3 regions of the Sphingobacterium sp. InxBP1 genome follow, and region 3 is predicted to be linked to each of the others. Evidence: riboswitches for the same ligand, from Rfam matches in the RefSeq annotation. Region 3 holds a riboswitch; each other region holds the start of a gene.
What was found. A riboswitch is a leader RNA that binds a small molecule or an ion and turns the genes downstream of it on or off. The one in region 3 is predicted to bind thiamine pyrophosphate.
Positions count from the first base shown of each region.

Region 1: linked by a shared signal. The riboswitch ahead of thiM (hydroxyethylthiazole kinase) and the one ahead of K7A41_RS03855 (TonB-dependent receptor) in region 3 are both predicted to bind thiamine pyrophosphate.
Region 2: linked by a shared signal. The riboswitch ahead of thiS (sulfur carrier protein ThiS) and the one ahead of K7A41_RS03855 (TonB-dependent receptor) in region 3 are both predicted to bind thiamine pyrophosphate.

Region 1 is NZ_JAINDX010000049.1:704,069-710,242, forward strand. It holds gene thiD (bifunctional hydroxymethylpyrimidine kinase/phosphomethylpyrimidine kinase) at 1-87, opposite strand, end outside; gene thiE (thiamine phosphate synthase) at 84-716, opposite strand; gene thiM (hydroxyethylthiazole kinase) at 706-1,509, opposite strand; TPP riboswitch at 1,588-1,680, opposite strand; gene K7A41_RS22820 (VanW family protein) at 1,719-2,567, opposite strand; gene K7A41_RS22825 (dienelactone hydrolase family protein) at 2,804-3,550, opposite strand; gene K7A41_RS22830 (NAD(P)-dependent oxidoreductase) at 3,688-4,575, opposite strand; gene K7A41_RS22835 (Crp/Fnr family transcriptional regulator) at 4,699-5,325, opposite strand; gene K7A41_RS22840 (TonB-dependent receptor) at 5,709-6,174, shown strand, end outside.
Region 2 is NZ_JAINDX010000043.1:1,480-7,653, forward strand. It holds gene K7A41_RS09540 (alpha-L-rhamnosidase) at 1-2,240, opposite strand, end outside; TPP riboswitch at 2,385-2,480, shown strand; gene thiS (sulfur carrier protein ThiS) at 2,541-2,747, shown strand; gene thiC (phosphomethylpyrimidine synthase ThiC) at 2,793-4,607, shown strand; gene K7A41_RS09555 (thiamine phosphate synthase) at 4,604-5,215, shown strand; gene K7A41_RS09560 (thiamine phosphate synthase) at 5,167-5,814, shown strand; gene K7A41_RS09565 (thiazole synthase) at 5,796-6,174, shown strand, end outside.
Region 3 is NZ_JAINDX010000039.1:171,354-177,527, forward strand. It holds gene K7A41_RS03850 (amidohydrolase family protein) at 1-819, opposite strand, end outside; TPP riboswitch at 1,062-1,187, shown strand; gene K7A41_RS03855 (TonB-dependent receptor) at 1,242-3,677, shown strand; gene dtd (D-aminoacyl-tRNA deacylase) at 3,812-4,270, shown strand; gene K7A41_RS03865 (nucleotide pyrophosphohydrolase) at 4,289-4,615, shown strand; gene ggt (gamma-glutamyltransferase) at 4,612-6,174, shown strand, end outside.

The DNA.
Region 1 (6,174 bases), on a different contig from region 3:
GTCTGCCTGTATGCCTGCACCTCCGCTGCCGTCAAATCCGGCAATACTCAGTACAGTAGGCACGCTATATGTTGTTATTGTTGTCATCGAAGTAAGTGTTTTAATTGTGCACTGCTTTCTCTGGGATCTTGGCTCCGGCAGATCGCGGAAACGACTGCTATGGCATTGGCACCTGCGTCCCAGGCGGCACCGGCCGTTGCGAGATTCATGTTGCCGATGGCTATCAGGGGCTTTTTCGTACGCATGCGTAACTGCCGCAAGCCTGAGATGCCCCATTCGCCAATAGTGTCTGTTTTCGTCGGAGTGGAAAATATCGGACTTACCCCCAGATGGTCAGCGGCATTTAACTGTTCACTTTCCAGCTGAGCAAGGGCATCCATCGACCAGCCTATGTGTATGCTGTTGCCGAATTTTTCCCGTATAGCCAGGGGCGGCAGGTCTTTTTGTCCAACATGTACGCCCCATGCACCAACGTCGGCAGCAATATCTATGGCATCATTGATAATTAACGGAATTCCATAATGGTCGGTGAGACGTATAAGCTTATGGGCTTTTTCCAGAAAATCGGAATAGACTGCTTTTTTTTCACGTAGCTGCACAATATCTACGCCGCCAATTATTGCTTCTTCCGCAACCTGTAGCCAGGGCTGTGGGTAGCAATCCTCCTCCGAGATAACCAGATACAGAGGGTAAGGAAACTGTGGGCTAAACGCCATGGCAGGTAATCTGAAGATGTGTCTTTAGGGTGTCCTCATCCAGGCGGTATAGTTCGTCGTAAAGGTTTACCTGCAGGGAGCCCGGACCTGCGGATCTTCCGGCTGCCAGTTCTCCGGCAAGGCTCAAAATGGAAACTCCCGCTACTGCTGCGTCAAATACTTGCCCCGTGACGCCGATAAATGCACCAATGAGGGCGGTGGCGCTACAGCCCAAGCCTGTTACCTGGGTCATCATGGCGTGGCCATTACGTACTTCGGCCAAACGCTGATCCGAAAGGATATAGTCAACCTTTCCCGAGATACAGATAACGGAACCGGTTTGCTGTTGCAGACCTTTGCCTGAATCAACCGCAGCAGCGCTGTCAGCAGTGCTGTCCACGCCTTTTGTGGTCGCCTGCTGGACGTTATATAAACTCATGATCTCTGATGCATTTCCCCGGATTATAGTTGGCCGAAGTTCCAGTAGGTTAGCCAGTAGGTCGTTTCGGAAAGCGGAGATACCGGCACCTACCGGGTCCAGCACCCAGGGCTTCCCATTATTGTTTGCATGTTCGGCGGCAATAAGCATAGCCTCGGCAGTCTGCTCACTTATTGTACCGATGTTTAAAACGAGCGCCTGAGCCAGATCCACAACTTCCTGCACTTCAGATGGGCTATGAACCATGACCGGTGATGCGCCAAGTGCAAGTAAGGCATTGGCCGTATTGTTCATAACCACCATGTTGGTAATATTGTGCACTAGGGGCCTTTGCTGCTTGACTCTTTTTAATAGTTGAATAATAGTTTCTTCCATGCCTTCAGTTCTTTTATGTCTTGTTGTGGCTTTGTCAGGAAGAATCGGGACAGTCGGACTTGTCCATCCTATCGTATATGTCAAGCGGATGCTTTTCCCTACGTCGGTGTAAACCGTATCAGGTTCAAAGGGACTATCTCAATTCTGTACAGAATACCCCCAAAGCCACATCAAACTTAATCAAAAAAAAGGAGAAACAGAAAGGCTGTCTATTCAGTAGTGCCTTTTTCGTTTTTGGGATCAGGCACAATATAGTAAGGGGGAGTATAAGCAACCCGTGCAAAATTCTTCATTATGCACGCTGTCTCGATTATCTTACCGCCCTCGAATTTTAACAGCTTTTCGCGCCAGATCTCATTTTTACGGTAGAAGTCGTTGCCGATCTTCAGAAATTGGTGCGCGCGCTCAAACACATGGTAGGCAAAATCCAGTTCCTGATCAATCCTAAGCTCACCTTCCAGACATTTTTCGGTAAACCACAGGTTAATCTGGAAGGTATGGTCCGTATGGTTGGTGAATTGATAGTCGCGATAATTGTAGAATATGGTCGCGCCACTACCAAAAGGCAGAACTCGGCCATCGTCTGGAAAAGGATCGAAGGAATGGTGATAGCGTTCAGCGACGGTTAGCGGGCTGTGGATCACGAGCCAGTGGATAAGATTGGATATCTGGCATATGCCACCCCCTATGCCCGCCCTAGCCTCTCCAAAAGAGAGTTCCATCCCCGGAAGATACCCTTTCTTTTGTGTCGGCAGTCCTACGAGTTTACAGAACGAGAACGTCTCACCTGGCCGGATTAAAATCCCAGTGATCTGCTGTGCCGCAATCTTGAGGTTGGTTACTTTATTGATCTGAAGCTGCATATTGTTCTCTCCAAGCTTCTTCAATAAAACCGACTGGTGCTTCTTTACCCTGAACCGAAGCAACTCTGCTGTTTTTGCCTGTGCATATCGCTTATTGTCCAACAGCCAGATGGCTTTTCTTTGTATTCTTCTTACCCAGACAGCGATTGTATAGAGTAGAGGATGGCGCTGACTGATTAATTTTCGTTTTGCCACGAATAAAACCCGATTATAAATTGTTTCCGCACTTGTATTGTCCTAGTATTCCTGTCTTATGTGTTTGGTTTTTCTTTTACTGTTATATTGTCTCGGAGGGATCTGACTGTCCGCAGTCATCTTATCGCCATTGGTATTGCTGTGGCCGCATACCCTAATAGTACCAGCGGTGATAAGATGATGTAACAATTGGACGATGAGCCATTGAGATGCAGTATGCAGTTGTCTGACGGTTTCTATTTGTCCAATACTTCTTTTAAAAATAACAGCATATGGTCCCAGGCACGTTTGGCCATTATCGGGTTATATTCGGGAGATTCGGGATTGGTAAACGTATGCCCAGAGTTAGCATACGTAATAATCTGCCAATCTGCATGGCCGTCGTTTAGTTCCTTGACTAACCCCTCATAATCTTCTTTCGATACGCTCTTGTCTGCCGCGGGGTGTTGGATAAGTACTTTAGGGGCAATTGGCGTATTGGTACGGTCAGCTGCTTTGGATAAGCTGCCATGGATACTGACAACTGCGGCCACCGGAAGTCCCCCCCGTGCTGTTTCCAGTGCACCTGTTCCGCCAAAACAATAGCCGATGACAGCAATCTTGGTGGGTGCAGCGCCAGCTTTTTTAAGCTGTTCCAATGCTGCGGCAATGCGACGTTGATAGGCTTTATAGTCGGCCTTATATTGGCCAGCAATCTTCGAAGCGGCAGTATTATCGGCCGGCACATTTCCTTCACCGTAAATGTCTGCTATAAAGGCGACGTAACCTTCTTTCTCTAGCTGTAGAGCTGCTTGCTTTGCTTCATTATCAATTCCTTTCCAGGCAGGCAAAATTAACACGCCAGGTCCATTCTTAGCTGGGGTGGATGTCATCAGTCCGTTGAGCTTCTGTGCTCCGTCTTGGTAGGAAATCGGTTTCAGCTGTTGGGCAATGCTTGTCATCGTAATCATCGTTAATATAAATAGTGTCAAAGCTGTTTTCATGTTTTCTTAAATTAACTGTTCATCTCGTACTGGCTTAGCCGGATCTTCACTGCCACCGGTCGGGTTATGAAAAGCCCTGAATTACTTCATTATCAAGTGCCGGTCCAGCCGTATTTTTGTGTCAATCAGTAAACGATTTAAATGGAAAATTGTTTTATGGATTCTATGATCCCAATGACATCCTGTTGGCCCAGGCCGTTGCCTTGTGCCTTCTGGTAGGTGTCGAGCAGGGCACCAATCAAGGGGTAGTTTGCTCCCGCTTGCTGCGCAAGACGGATGTCTTTTAGCATCAGATCCAATGCAAATGCCGGTGTATAGTCTTCTGCTATCAGTAAAGGGGTTTTTACTTTCGTTGCGCCGCTGCCACTGGCACTGTCGTTGATGATCTCCAGCATGTCACTTCGCCCGATTCCCAGCTTATCCGAAAATAGGATCGTTTCAGCAAGGCCCTGATAGATGATCGACAGGAAATAATTGATCGCAAGTTTAGCGGCAATGCCTTTGCCGTTTTCGCCGAGGTGTTTAATGGATTTGCCCATTTTTTCAAGATAGGGGCGCGCGCGCTCAAGGTCTGCCTGCTCACCGCCGACCATAATAATCAAAGTTCCGTCTGCGGCTGGTTTGGTACTTCCCGCCACAGGAGCGTCCAAAAATGAAGCGCCCCGCTCTTTTAATTTAGCAGCTAGAGCTACACTGGCACCGCGTGATATGGTGCTCATGTCCACAAATAGTTTTCCCTGTATCTCTTGTTCAAGAATAATACCATATACTTCCAGTACAGCTTTGTCATCTGTTAACATTGAAAAGATGACGTCATTGGATTGAACTAGCTCCACGATACTGCTTTGTACTGTAGTATGGTGTTCGAAATCTTTCGCCTTAGCGATATTTCTGTTATAGACAGCGAGAGGAAAGCCCGCACGTTCTAAGTTTTTGGCCATGGGATACCCCATATTGCCCAGTCCTATAAATCCAATGTGATCTGTTTTCATGTCAGAAGATTTTGTCTGGTCCGAAAAATTTATTTTGAATTAAAGATACAAATGTTTTTCGGATCGAAGTACGGCGCTTTACGCCGAAATAATAAAGGAGATAATGTCTTTGCAATTAATCGCGTCATCTTTGTGCGGATATCTTCCATTCCGTTGTCAGATCAAAACCCGTATCTCATTGCGTAGCAATACGATTTTATTTTCGTTTTCGAGCTTCTTTAGAATTCTGGACACCACGACCCGTGAGGTATTCAAATCGGAGGCTATATTCTGATGTGTAAGCGTGAGAATTCTCTCTGCATTGAGTCTCATCTTCGTGGTCAAATAACTAAGGATACGCTCTTCCATATTTGAGAACGCGAGGCTATCTAGGGCTTGTAGCATTTCGTCCATTCGGCTGGCGTAACTTCCCACAATAAAATTGCGCCAAGAAGCGTATTTTCCCATCCAACGGCTGACGAACTCATTGGGGATCATAGCGAGAGTTGTTTGTCTTTCGGCGATGGCACGGATTTCGCTTTTTCTATTGCTTAAACAACAGGCAATGGACATGGTGCAGGTTTGCCCTTTTTCGAGATAGTACAACAGCAACTCGCCTTGTATATCATCTTCCCGAACGATTTTGACGGCGCCTTCAAGCAGCAGGGGCATCGACCGTATATATTGTCTCGAATCGATGATTAAGTCGCCCTCGCTGAAACTTTTGTTAATAGCCACTTCGTTGATTTCAGCAATCAAGGCCGGCTCAAGTACAGCAGCATAAACTTGTTCAATGGATAACATAACAATTAATCTTGCCTAAAGATAGTTATTTTTCAGCCGTTACCGTACAGCTCCGTCTAAATCAATTCATCATCAATCATTAGGAAGCTGCTCAATAGAGCTATTGGATTAATAAAGATTTATCCGACTTATTCAAAATGGACAAAATTTTATTTTGGATGCTTTTGCCAAATTTTTATAAAAAAGCTGTTGTGTATGATTTATTTCTAATAAAACGATGTCAAGCAGATAATTATATTCTAAAAAACGCTGTTCTGATGAATACGATTAAAATATAGAGTTGCCATACTTCGAGAGAAGGAAGCTTACCTAGTGTTAAAATTAGTTAAAAAGACAATCAATTCCTAATTTTGCGGCACAAAAACAAAACAATCACATCTAACATGAAAAAGTCTTTACTTTTTTTTGCACTTTTTTTTGCCAGTTATGGTGCTATTCAAGCACAAAGTGCAAAATCTAGTTCGGTTTCAGGAGTTGTAAAAGAGGCTACTGGACAAACAGTTAAAGGGGCAACTATTAAAATCATCCACATTCCAAGTGGTCAAGTGTTCAGCGGCTCAGCTGATGCCGACGGCAAATTTCAAATTTTAGATCTCCAAGCAGGTGGGCCTTATAGATTGGAAGTGACTTATATTGGTCAGCAACCTGTTGTTATCGAAGGTGTTATGCTAAAATCAGGGGAGGTGCTCAACTTGAATCCTACCTTTGCAGCCAATTCTTCTACAAATCTAGATGAGGTTGTGATTGTTGGTCATGGTGTGATCGATATTGCTGCAGGCAGAAAGACTCCCATTGCTGTTTCGACAATTCATAAAAGAGATTTAGAGGAAAAGGTAGGTGCTCAGGATA
Region 2 (6,174 bases), on a different contig from region 3:
GATGGATAGGTATCCTGAACCGCGACTTTATACGCTGTGTCACCGAAGCCATTGTCCTTTAGCGCCGTTAATAGTGCTTTTGATCCAAGCACGCCCACATCCAGATGATAACCTGTTTCCACTACCTTTTTATTCAGATTTGCAGCAACGGAATATTTCATTTCCTCGGGTACTACTCCCCAGTATAAGGGGACACTCAGTTCGGTTTGTGTGCCATTGCTGTAGATGCCTTTTGAGACATCCAGAAACTTGGCGTTGATGGCATTTTTGATTTTATTGCTCAACGCCTCGTATTTCAACTGATCCGCTGTTTTTCTGAACAATTTAGCTGCGCTGGCTAATATAGTTGCATCCGCGTAAAAATAAACCGAGGAAGTGAGCTCCAGATTTGATACGGACTTAACAGGCACCCAGTCTCCCCTACCAAAGGTGGTCAGGCCATTGGGGCTGATGCTGTCCACATAATCCACATACCTCTTGATATTCTCATAACAGGACGCCAGCAAACTGGGGTCACCATAAAATAGATAGGTTTGCCAAGGGATGATGGCTATCGTGCTGGTCCAATCCAATCCATTTGCAGTTCCATATCCCCATCCTCCCGTCGGAATAATATCGGGCAACACGCCGTTGGGCTGCTGTTCGTCCCGATGATCGGCCATCCATTTTTCATAAACCGTAATGGCGTCGAAATTGTACAGTGCTGTTTCAATGGCCAGATGCCCATCTCCTGTCCAGCCGTTCTTTTCACGTTGGGGACAGTCTGTCGGATACCCCATCAAATTGGACAAGTAAGCATTATTTGTTGCTGCCCACAGACGGTTGATCAATGGAGAAGATGTTTTCAGATGTCCGACAGGGCTTACATCGCTGTGCATAAAATAGGCAGTAATGGATGAGCTATCCAATACAATTGGCTGGCTGCTGTTGATCTCAACATAACGGAATCCCTTATATCCAAATTTTGCCATAAATTCGTCTTTCTCACGGCCGCTGAGTGTCAACAAATCTGTTTGAAAAGGCTCCAGTTCTTTGTTGCCCCTGTAGTAAACATCAATATTGGATTGATCCACATGGCCATCTTCAAGAAGACGTTCCCCATGTTTCATACGCACAACCGTTCCCGCTGGCCCGCCAACTTTTATTCGCGTCACGCCAGCCATATTTTGCCCAAAGTCGAATACATACGTATTAGCATTTATTTTTTTGACTGCTTTTGGCACATAGGATTTGACCAGACGGATGGGAACGAGCAGCTGGGATACTAGCTGCGAAGATGGCGGCTTCCGATACCGGACAGCTTCCCATTTGGAATCATCAAATTCGGACCGATCCCAGCCCGGCATTTCAAGACGCGCATCATAGTGTTCACCAGTATAAATATTATTATAACGAATAGGTCCCGCAGATGTCTTCCAGCTCTTGTCAGAAATGATTGTCTCCTCTGACCCGTCCTGATAGACGATACGAAGATCCAGGCGAAATGCTGGCCGGTCTCGCCAAGGTGCCTGATCAAAGTTCCAAACTGCTAAAGGCTGATGGTTATACCAGCCATTTCCCAATATAACTCCAATGGCATTTTTACCTTGCCGAAGCTGCGCCGTCACATCTTCCACAACATACAACGTCCGTCTATCGTAGCGCGTAAACATAGGGTCAAGACGATGATCACCGACCCTTCTGCCATTGATCGACAGTTCATAAAGACCAGCGGCAGCGATATAAATCCGGGCGGATTTGATCGGTTTGTCCGCACCGAATGCTCGTCTAAAATAAGGAGCTGACCGTTCATGCCTATCGTGCTGGTCACTGATCCATTTTCCTTTCCAGCGGTCCGCCTGCATCATTCCCGTCTCAAAGGAAGCAATTGTAGAGGTGCAGGCTTTCCCGTACTTATCCCAAACACGTACTTTCCAAAAATATTTCGTCTGCGGTTTCAATACATTACCTGCATATTGTACAAGCATGGCTGCACTTTTCTGTATCCCGCTATTCCAGACATCCGCTTTATCTTTTAAGAGTGCAAGAGAATCGCCATCGACCATAACCTGATAGGCTGTTTGTAAAGCGCCCTGCCGGTTGTCATCCAGTTGCCAGCTTAATCTGGGAGCCGCTTGATCCACCCCTAAAGGGTTTTGAAGATGTTCACAGGTTAAACGAATAGGTAGACATTGTTGCATTTGCCACCCGCTTACGACAGTAGCTGTACATAGCATGAGTATCGATAATATCTTCCGCATTTTGGTCTATTAAATTGTTTTAGCTATTCTATTAACTAAAGTATCAATTATTTTTTAAGATAGCGAACTATGCTGCACTGTCCTGCTTATTTCAAAAAATTAATAGATATCATTGTTTTATTCATTCAAATTATATTATCTTAGCATCAGCTTTAGGGGTGTCTGCATATGCAGGCTGAGATTTTACCCTTAGAACCTGATCCAGATCATACTGGCGTAGGGAAAAGTGCGATGTCTACAGGATACCTAGTGTATCTTTTTGTGGCCATTCCTAAAGTGGTATTAAAATAATAATTAGGAATGGAACTTACGATCAATCATCAAACCCGTTTTTTCGACCCCGCCCCCCACTCTTTGGAAGAGCTTTTACAGGCAGAACTAGCAGACAAAACACAAGGTGTCGCAGTCGCTGTCAATAACCGTGTTGTACCACAGCATATTTGGGCCTCTACACCGCTGAAGGCCAACGACCAAATCCTTCTGATCACCGCGACACAAGGTGGGTAAACTATTTCAAAAGAAAGTCTTTCACACAGCACTAATTTCCTTACCATGACATCACAAAACATCACACAGACACCCTTTCCGAATTCCAAAAAAGTTTTTGTTCCCGGAACACTTTACCCCATCCAGGTAGCAATGCGTCAGATCCAGCTCAGCTCGACAAAGCTGAGCAACGGCCAGGAGGAGTTCAATCCGCCCGTTACCGTCTACGATACATCTGGACCTTATACCGATGAGAATACCGCCATAGACATACGCAAGGGGCTTCCTCGTCTTCGTGAACAATGGATATTGGACCGAAATGATGTCGTCCAGCTGGATGGAATCAGTTCGGAATACGGAAGAAAACGGCTTGCCGACAAGTCTCTTGACAGCTTGCGCTTCGCCTACAGTCATAAACCGAAAGTCGCCGACAAAGGCAAAAATGTGACCCAGCTGCACTATGCGAAAAAAGGCATTATCACGCCAGAGATGGAATATGTGGCCATTCGTGAAAATCAGCGTATAGACCAGCTCGCCAACTGTACCCCCGGAATGGATCAGCAGCATCAGGGCGAGAATTTTGGTGCCAGAACTGCTGGAAAATACATTACTCCCGAATTTGTGCGTGAGGAAATTGCGGCGGGAAGAGCCATTATTCCCAATAACATCAACCATCCCGAAAGCGAGCCAATGATCATCGGCCGCAATTTTTTGGTAAAAATTAATGCCAACATCGGTAACAGTGCCGTAAGTTCGAGCATTGAAGAGGAGGTTGAAAAAGCAGTATGGGCCTGCCGTTGGGGTGCTGATACGATTATGGACCTGTCGACCGGTAAAAATATACACGAAACACGTGAATGGATTATCCGCAATTCGCCTGTTCCAATCGGAACAGTTCCGATCTATCAAGCACTTGAAAAAGTAAAAGGTGTGGCCGAAGATCTGACCTGGGAGATATTTCGGGATACATTGATTGAGCAGGCAGAACAGGGCGTTTCGTATTTTACAATCCATGCTGGGGTACTGCTGCGCTATATTCATCTGACAGCCAACCGCGTGACCGGCATCGTTTCCCGAGGAGGGTCCATTATGGCCAAATGGTGTCTCTTCCATCATCGGGAAAACTTTCTTTACACCCATTTTGAAGAAATCTGCCAGATTATGAAACAGTATGACGTGGCCTTCTCTCTGGGTGATGGTTTACGTCCCGGCGCCATTGCGGACGCCAATGATGCAGCACAATTTGCCGAACTGGAAACCTTGGGTGAATTGACAAAAATTGCCTGGAAACACGATGTTCAGGTGATGATCGAGGGGCCAGGTCATGTGCCTATGCAACTCATTAAAGAAAATATGGACAAACAGCTGGCCTGCTGTGACGAGGCTCCCTTCTATACATTAGGGCCGTTGACCACCGATATTGCTCCCGGATATGACCATATTACCTCTGCGATCGGAGCGGCGATGATCGGCTGGTATGGATGTGCCATGCTCTGCTATGTGACCCCTAAGGAGCATCTCGGCCTTCCCAACAAAAAAGATGTTAAAGATGGTGTCATCACCTACAAACTGGCAGCTCATGCGGCTGACCTGGCCAAGGGTCATCCCGGCGCGCAATACCGGGATAACGCACTCAGCAAAGCGCGATTTGAATTCCGCTGGGAGGACCAATTTAACCTATCGCTCGATCCTGATACGGCACGTGAATATCATGATGAGACCTTGCCGGCCGACGCCGCAAAGGTAGCCCATTTCTGTTCGATGTGCGGTCCAAAATTTTGTTCGATGAAGATTACACAGGAAATCAGAGACACTGCGGCACAGGGTATGCTCGAAAAATCACAGGAATTTATCGCCCAAGGCAAGGAAATTTACTTATGATCATAGCGCTGACCGCAGAAGAAACCGTTGTAGGCGAACTGGAAATCATCCCTGCTCTTTTTGAGCAGGGACTGGACCTCTTACATTTACGTAAATATCATTTTACGGATGCGCAGATGTGCCGATACATCGCATCTATTGGTGAGCAATACCATTCTAGGCTGGTCCTTCACTCACATCCCCACCTGTCCGCTGCTCTCGGCATTTACCGTGTTCACATAAATGAGCAAAGGCGGTCGCGCGGCCTATTCGACAAGCAGTTCGCCAACTGTATCTGCTCCACCTCAGTGCATCAGATACAGAAGTTCAATACCTTGGAAGACTGCTGGGATTATGCATTTTTAAGCCCGGTATTTCCCAGTATTTCCAAAAGTGGTTACGGAGAGCGGGATACGGTATTGGATCAATTGGCTTTTCGCTGCAATTTCAACGTAAATTTAATTGCTCTGGGCGGAATCACAGCGACAAACTGCCTCCTTGCTCTACAAGCCGGTGTAGATGGCATAGCGCTACTGGGCAGCTTATGGTGCCAGCCCGACCCCATACAAAATTTTATACTATGCAAAGAGACACTCTCCCAAGACTACAATATATTTCACAGGGGCTGACATTTGCCCAACAGAAGACCAACATATTGCGCGCATTGGACGCGGGGGCAAAATGGATTCAGATCCGATGGAAGCAGGCTGACGAGAAGCAGTTAGCGGCGTTGGCGATACACACCATGCAAGCCTGCGATCAATTTGGGGCTAAATGTATCATCAACGATGATGTGCAACTTGCTAAAGATCTGGATGCCCACGGTGTGCACCTGGGCCTGGATGATTGCGGCATCGCCGTGGCCCGGCAGATTTTAGGTCCCCAAAAGATTATCGGCGGGACGGCCAACCGCATTGAGGACGTACAGCAGCGCATTAGTGAACAATGTGACTATATCGGTCTGGGCCCCTTCAAACATACCCGCACAAAACATAAATTAAGTCCCTTGCTCGGTATAGACGGATACAAGAGCATGATGGAAGTGATCCAACATGCAAGTCCCTTCGTTCCTCCGATTTTCGCTATCGGTGGCATTGCAAGCCTAACGGACATCCAAAATTTATTGGCCACTGGAATATACGGTGTTTCCCTCTCAGGACTGCTGACAGAGACACCTCAGCTTATATCATCTATTCAAAACTTTTTATCATGCACACACTACAAATAGCCGACCGCCATTTTGACTCTCGATTGTTCCTGGGGACAGGCAAATTCGGCAACCTAGATGAAATGAGTGAAGCGATTATGGCTTCAGGAACACGACTGGTTACTGTCGCCCTTAAGCGGGTAGATCAGAACACTTTGGAAGACGATCTCATTGGCAGACTGAACCGTATGACAGTCGATCTACTCCCCAACACTTCTGGAGCGCGAACAGCAGAAGAAGCGGTTCTGGCTGCACAATTGGCCCGGGAAGCGCTCGAAACCAACTGGGTAAAACTGGAAATTCATCCCGATCCCCGGTATTTACTGCCCGATCCGGTTGAAACTTTGCGGGCGACCGAGACACTGGCCAAAATGGGGTTTG
Region 3 (6,174 bases):
CCGTTCCACAAAATCCAGATCCTTCAAAGATGTATAGGTATTATGGACCAGTATTATCTTATTGGGATAAGGCAAATAAGGTAAATATGATTGAATGGAATTCCTTGCCTGAGCTTTGATCGAATCTGCATCCTTTCCTATACTTTCATAGAATTTTAAAAACTCGCCAATTTTGTAACGGAAAAGCTTATTTTCTTCGTCACTTTCTTGGTTATGTATACTGATAATATTTGTTTCCGTAACAGCCTTCTTAAATTTCTTGAACAGGACTTTAGAGCAGGAATAAGGAGCATGCGGTGTAATAGATACGTGATTACCTGAAAATTCATGTGTCAACGATTTAGCTTCCTTGATCTTAAAATCAGCTTCTTCCGGCTCGATTCCCATCACCTCTATAAAAGTATGATACAATATCTCCGACTCCTGCTTGACTTTAGAAGAATTATCTGTATTTGCATGATCGCCTACTGCCACAATCCCGTTCTGATACATTTCCTTATCAGCTTTGCCCATCGCCTCATCGATTTTTTTCATCGAAGCGCCCCGAGTCGTCATTACCTGGCTTAAAAAATTCGGCAGCCCCGTACCTCTGGGTACCGCACCTTTCATATGGGACAATTCGATATGACAATGAGCATTGATAAATCCCGGAATAATCACCCCGTTATATCTCTCGACCTTAGCTTTATCGATCGGTGCAAACGAAGTGGAGTCATAAATACCTTGGATTACTCCTTCCTCATCCACCGCAACAATGCCATCCTTTATGGGCATTGACGTGATCGGCAGAATATAATTAGCACTTAAATATTTTAACATTTTACTTCCTCGCTCTCATTTTAATTGGTAACCATAATCTTCAAAAAATTTTTCACTCGTTTGAATACACTACCGGTAGAAAAATCTATGCCAAGGTACCTAAAAAGAATTATAAATACCAAAAACCAACATATACGTAAAATTTTAAACAACAAGGAAAATACAAGGAAAATTCACTTTACCGCATTCTTGTCATAAATCACATCTAAATAGGTCATTCCGATTTTAATTTATATATTCGCAGCGTCGAATAGGGGTGCCTTGTTTTGTCAGGAACACAAATACAGGCTGAGATTATACCCGACAGATTAAGTTCTGTGCACCTGATCCAGGTAATGCTGGCGGAGGGAGAGGTTAGTTAAATGGAGCGATCGTAGTAACCCCTTGTTACGATTTGTTTAACTTAAACAAAATACATCAACATGATCAAAATTTTGATTTGTAGCGCTTTAGCTACTGTTTTTGGCCAATATGCTGTTGCTCAGCACAATCTGACCATTAAAGTTGTAGACAAAAACAACCAAAAACCATTACACAAGGCGTCTATAGTTATAGACGGACAGACAGCTTTGACTGGCAATTCGGATCAGCAGGGCCTTGTCAAATGGTATAATATCAAGAATGGCGAGTATGCGGTCCGCGTGTCTTTTGTTGGATACGAAACCTTGCAGAAGAGACTAACAATTGACCGTGATCTGGAAATGACCATTCAGCTCAATCCTAGTGCAATCCGTACCGAAGAAGTGCTTGTGGTTTCTACCCGCGCCAGAAAAAATGCCCCCACAACCTTCAAAAACATCTCAAAAGAAGACATCTCCCGCAACAATTTTGGGCAGGATATTCCATATCTCCTAAATCAGACACCCTCGGTTCAGGTCAACTCTGATGCTGGCGCGGGAATAGGTTATACGAGCATGACCATCCGCGGATCGGATAACCAACGGATCAACGTCACCTTAAATGGCATCCCTCTCAACGATGCCGAAAGCATGGGATCCTTCTTTGTCAATCTTCCTGATTTCGCCTCTTCAACAGAGAGCATTCAAGTGCAGCGGGGCATCGGGACCTCGACAAACGGTGCAGGCTCATTTGGAGCATCTTTAAATATTCAGTCGAATACACTGGTCGAGCAACCTTACGCTGAATTGAACAACTCGTTCGGTTCCTACAACAGCTGGAAGAACACGGTCAGGCTGGGAACAGGATTGATCAACGACAAATTTGCCTTCAACGCCAGACTTTCCAGGATTAGCAGCGACGGATATATCGAACGGGGCACTTCTGATCTACAATCCTTTTATCTCGACGGCGGCTACTATGGCAAAAAGCATACCTTAAAAGGCATCGTATTCTGGGGAAAAGAAAAAACCTACCAAGCCTGGAACGGCGTCCCTGAGCCTTTAATTACCGGAGACAGATCCCGGATGGACGATTATGCAGCCAATGGACTGGGGGTATCGGGAGCTGAAAAAGACCGGTTTATGAATGCCGGAAGGAACTATAACGTCTACACCTATAAAAACCAGACGGACAATTATACTCAAAAGCATCACCAGCTCCATTATAGCAATATATTGAATGATAAGTTCACATTGAATGCAGCTCTGCATTATACTCGGGGTTATGGCTATTATGAAGAATTCAGAGAAGATGAAAAATTTAGCAAATATGGGCTGCCTAATGTAATTTTGGGAACCGATACAATAAAATCTACAAATCTTGTCAGAAGAAGATGGCTCGACAACTACTTCTATGGTGCTACCTACGCATTGAATTACAAACCTAATGATCACCTGGAAATTATCTGGGGTGGTGCCTACAATCAATATAAAGGCAAGCATTATGGCGAAGTAATCTGGGCGCAATACGCTTCGACAGGTTTTCTGGACGATAAATATTATTTCGGAAAATCGCAAAAAAATGACTTTAGCAACTTCCTGAAGCTGGATTATAAATTCGGTAAATGGATTTTGATGGCCGACCTCCAATACCGCAATGTCAATTACAAGATGTATGGAGATGATGACAAAGTGAAAAACTATGATTACCATCCAAAATTTAATTTCCTGAATCCGAAAGTTGGTGCAACATTTCTTTTAAATGAGTATTCCAATCTATATGCTTCTTATGCTTTTGCACAGAAGGAACCGGTACGCAAGGACTTTATAGAGAAAAACAGTAAGCTGGCCGATCCAACACCCGAAAAAATGCAGGATATCGAACTGGGCTACCGGTTTAACAATACAGTATTCAATATTGGGCTCAACGGATATGGCATGTTCTATAAAGATCAGCTGATACCCACTGGAGAAATCAGTGACACCGGCGCACCGATCCGCCAGAATGTTAAGGATAGCTATAGAATAGGCCTCGAATTCGACGGAGCCTGGAACATCAGTCAACAGCTAAACTGGAAAGCTACTGCCTCCATCAGCCAAAACAAGATAAACGATTTTGAAGAAGTCATTGGTGATGTTAAGATCTTTTATCCGAAAACGAATATTGCTCTTTCTCCAAATACCATACTGTCGAGCAATTTTTCCTACAGCCCGATTGAACGGCTGAGCTTTTCCTTGTTATCCAAATATGTGAGTCGCCAATACCTTGATAATTCATCGGCAAAAGAAAGAAGCATCTCCTCCTACTTTGTGAACAACCTGTTTACAAGTTACAGCCTGACTGCCTTTGGCATCCGGGATATCAGCCTCAGTCTCCAGGTCAACAATATATTCAACGAGAAATACGAGACCAGCGGATATACGTTTGGTTGGATGGAGGGCGATACCAGAAAATACTATAATTTCTATTTTCCTCAGGCTCCCACCAATTTTATGCTTGGTTTAAATATTAAGTTTTAAAAGGTCCTGTCCGTCACAACAGAGCCTCCTTTTCCTGCACAGAAAAGGAGGCTCTTTCGTTGGGGGCTACATAAATTTAAGATGCTATGGCTTTGACCATTTGATTTTTTAACTTTGGCCCTATACTTTTTATTATGCGCGCAGTCATACAACGAGTAAAACATGCTTCCTGCACTGTCGATAGCCAAATGACGGGACAGATCCAGCAGGGCTTGCTGATTTTATTGGGAATAGAAGAAGCCGACACGATGGAAGACCTGAAATGGTTAGGACAAAAATTTGTTAACCTACGTATCTTTGAAGACGAACATGGACTGATGAACAAATCCATTCAGGATATCGGTGGGAATATTTTGCTGATATCCCAGTTCACCCTGTTTGCCCAGACAAAAAAAGGCAATAGACCTTCTTTTATACGGGCGGCTAAACCGGATATGGCCAAACCGCTTTACGAAGAAATGGCTAAACTGCTATCGCAGTTGATTAATCAACAAGTACAGCTGGGAGTTTTCGGTGCTGACATGAAAATCAATTTACTCAACGATGGCCCAGTCACCATAATTATGGATACAAAGGATAAAGACAATTTTTAAACCGATTAAATACACAACATGACAATCAAAGAAGCTCAGGATCTAATCGATAAATGGATCAATAGCACCGGTGTTCGGTATTTCAACGAATTAACCAATACCGCCATACTCATGGAGGAGGTCGGCGAGGTCGCAAGGATCATGGCACGGCAATATGGGGAGCAGTCATTCAAAAAATCCGACAAAGATATTGACCTGGCCGATGAGATGGCCGATGTACTCTTTGTCCTCATGTGTCTGGCAAACCAAACTGGTATTGACCTCACCGAGGCACTGGAGAACAACCTGCAAAAGAAATCTATCCGGGATGCCGACCGTCACCGGAACAATGAGAAATTAAAATGAAAAGACTATTTATTTTTTCGATGATAACAGCCTTGCTGTTTACCTCCTGTTCCAGTACTCGTCTGCAGCCTGACATACGTAAAGATAAAGCGCTCACTTTCAGCAGGGCTGCCGTAGTCACTGCCCATCCCTTGGCTTCTGAAATAGGTGTTATGGTTCTGAAAAAAGGAGGAAATGCCGTAGACGCCGCTGTTGCCGTCCAGTTTGCCCTTGCAGTAGTTTATCCAAACGCCGGAAATATCGGCGGCGGTGGATTCATGCTTTACCGCGATCACCAAGGCAGATATGATGCACTGGACTTTCGTGAAACCGCACCCAGCCGAGCTCATAAGGATATGTATCTGGATCCACAAGGCGCCGTCATTCCGGAACTTAGCCTGTATAGCCGGCTAGCATCGGGTGTACCGGGATCAGTTGCCGGGATGTGGGAGGCGCATCAAAAATATGGTAAACTCGCGTGGAAAGACCTTATTCTACCTGCTGTGACGCTTGCAAAGAAAGGCTTTAAGATCAGCAAAAGACAAGCTGACGAATTTGAAGCTCATAAAGATCGCTTTGTCAAGCTCAATCCCACAGGTCCTGCAATAATTAAAAATGGGGTCTGGAAAGCGGGTGATCTATTTGTTCAGGAGCAACTGGCCAGTACATTGGAAAGAATCGCCAATCAGGGTCGGGATGGCTTCTATAAGGGCAAAACCGCAGACCTGCTGGTAGCTGAAATGAAAAAAGGGAATGGCTTGATTAACCATCAGGATCTAGCGGAGTATAAAGCCATCTGGCGTGATCCGATTGCATCGACTTACCGTGGCCATAAAGTGGTTTCAATGCCACCACCATCCAGCGGCGGAACTTCTCTATTGGCCTTATTAAAGTCAGTTGAACAATTTCCATTGCGTAGCTGGGGCTTTCAGACCGATTCCACGGTACGGGTGATGGTAGAAGCCGAACGACGGGTCTATGCCAATCGGGCAAAATATCTAGGGGATCCCGATTTTATCAATGTCCCCATACAGCAACTAATAGATTCCGCTGCAAATGCTGCCAAACTTTCTCCGTTTAACTTCCATAACGCGACACCCAGCAAAGATGTCAGTGCCGATGCCATCCCTGGCTATGAAAGCGAACAGACCACGCATTTCAACATCGTGGATCAAGAAGGAAATGCAGTCTCCATAACAACGACACTCAACGATTCCTATGGATCCGGAGTCATCGTTGACGGAGCTGGATTCCTGCTGAATAATGAAATGGACGATTTTTCCATTAAAACCGGTGTACCCAATATGTATGGGTTAACGGGAGAAAAGGCGAATGAAATACAGCCGGGAAAAAGGATGCTGAGCTCCATGACGCCAACTATTCTCGAAAAGGATGGCAAACTATTTATGGTCGTCGGCACCCCCGGAGGTTCCACAATTATTACATCTGTTTTCCAGACCATTTTAAATGTCATAGATTTTGGCCAAAATGCACAATCGGCTGTAAGTGCACCGCGATTTCATCATCAATGGCTGCCAGACCGTATCGATGTAGAAAACGATGCCATCCATTCAGCAGTC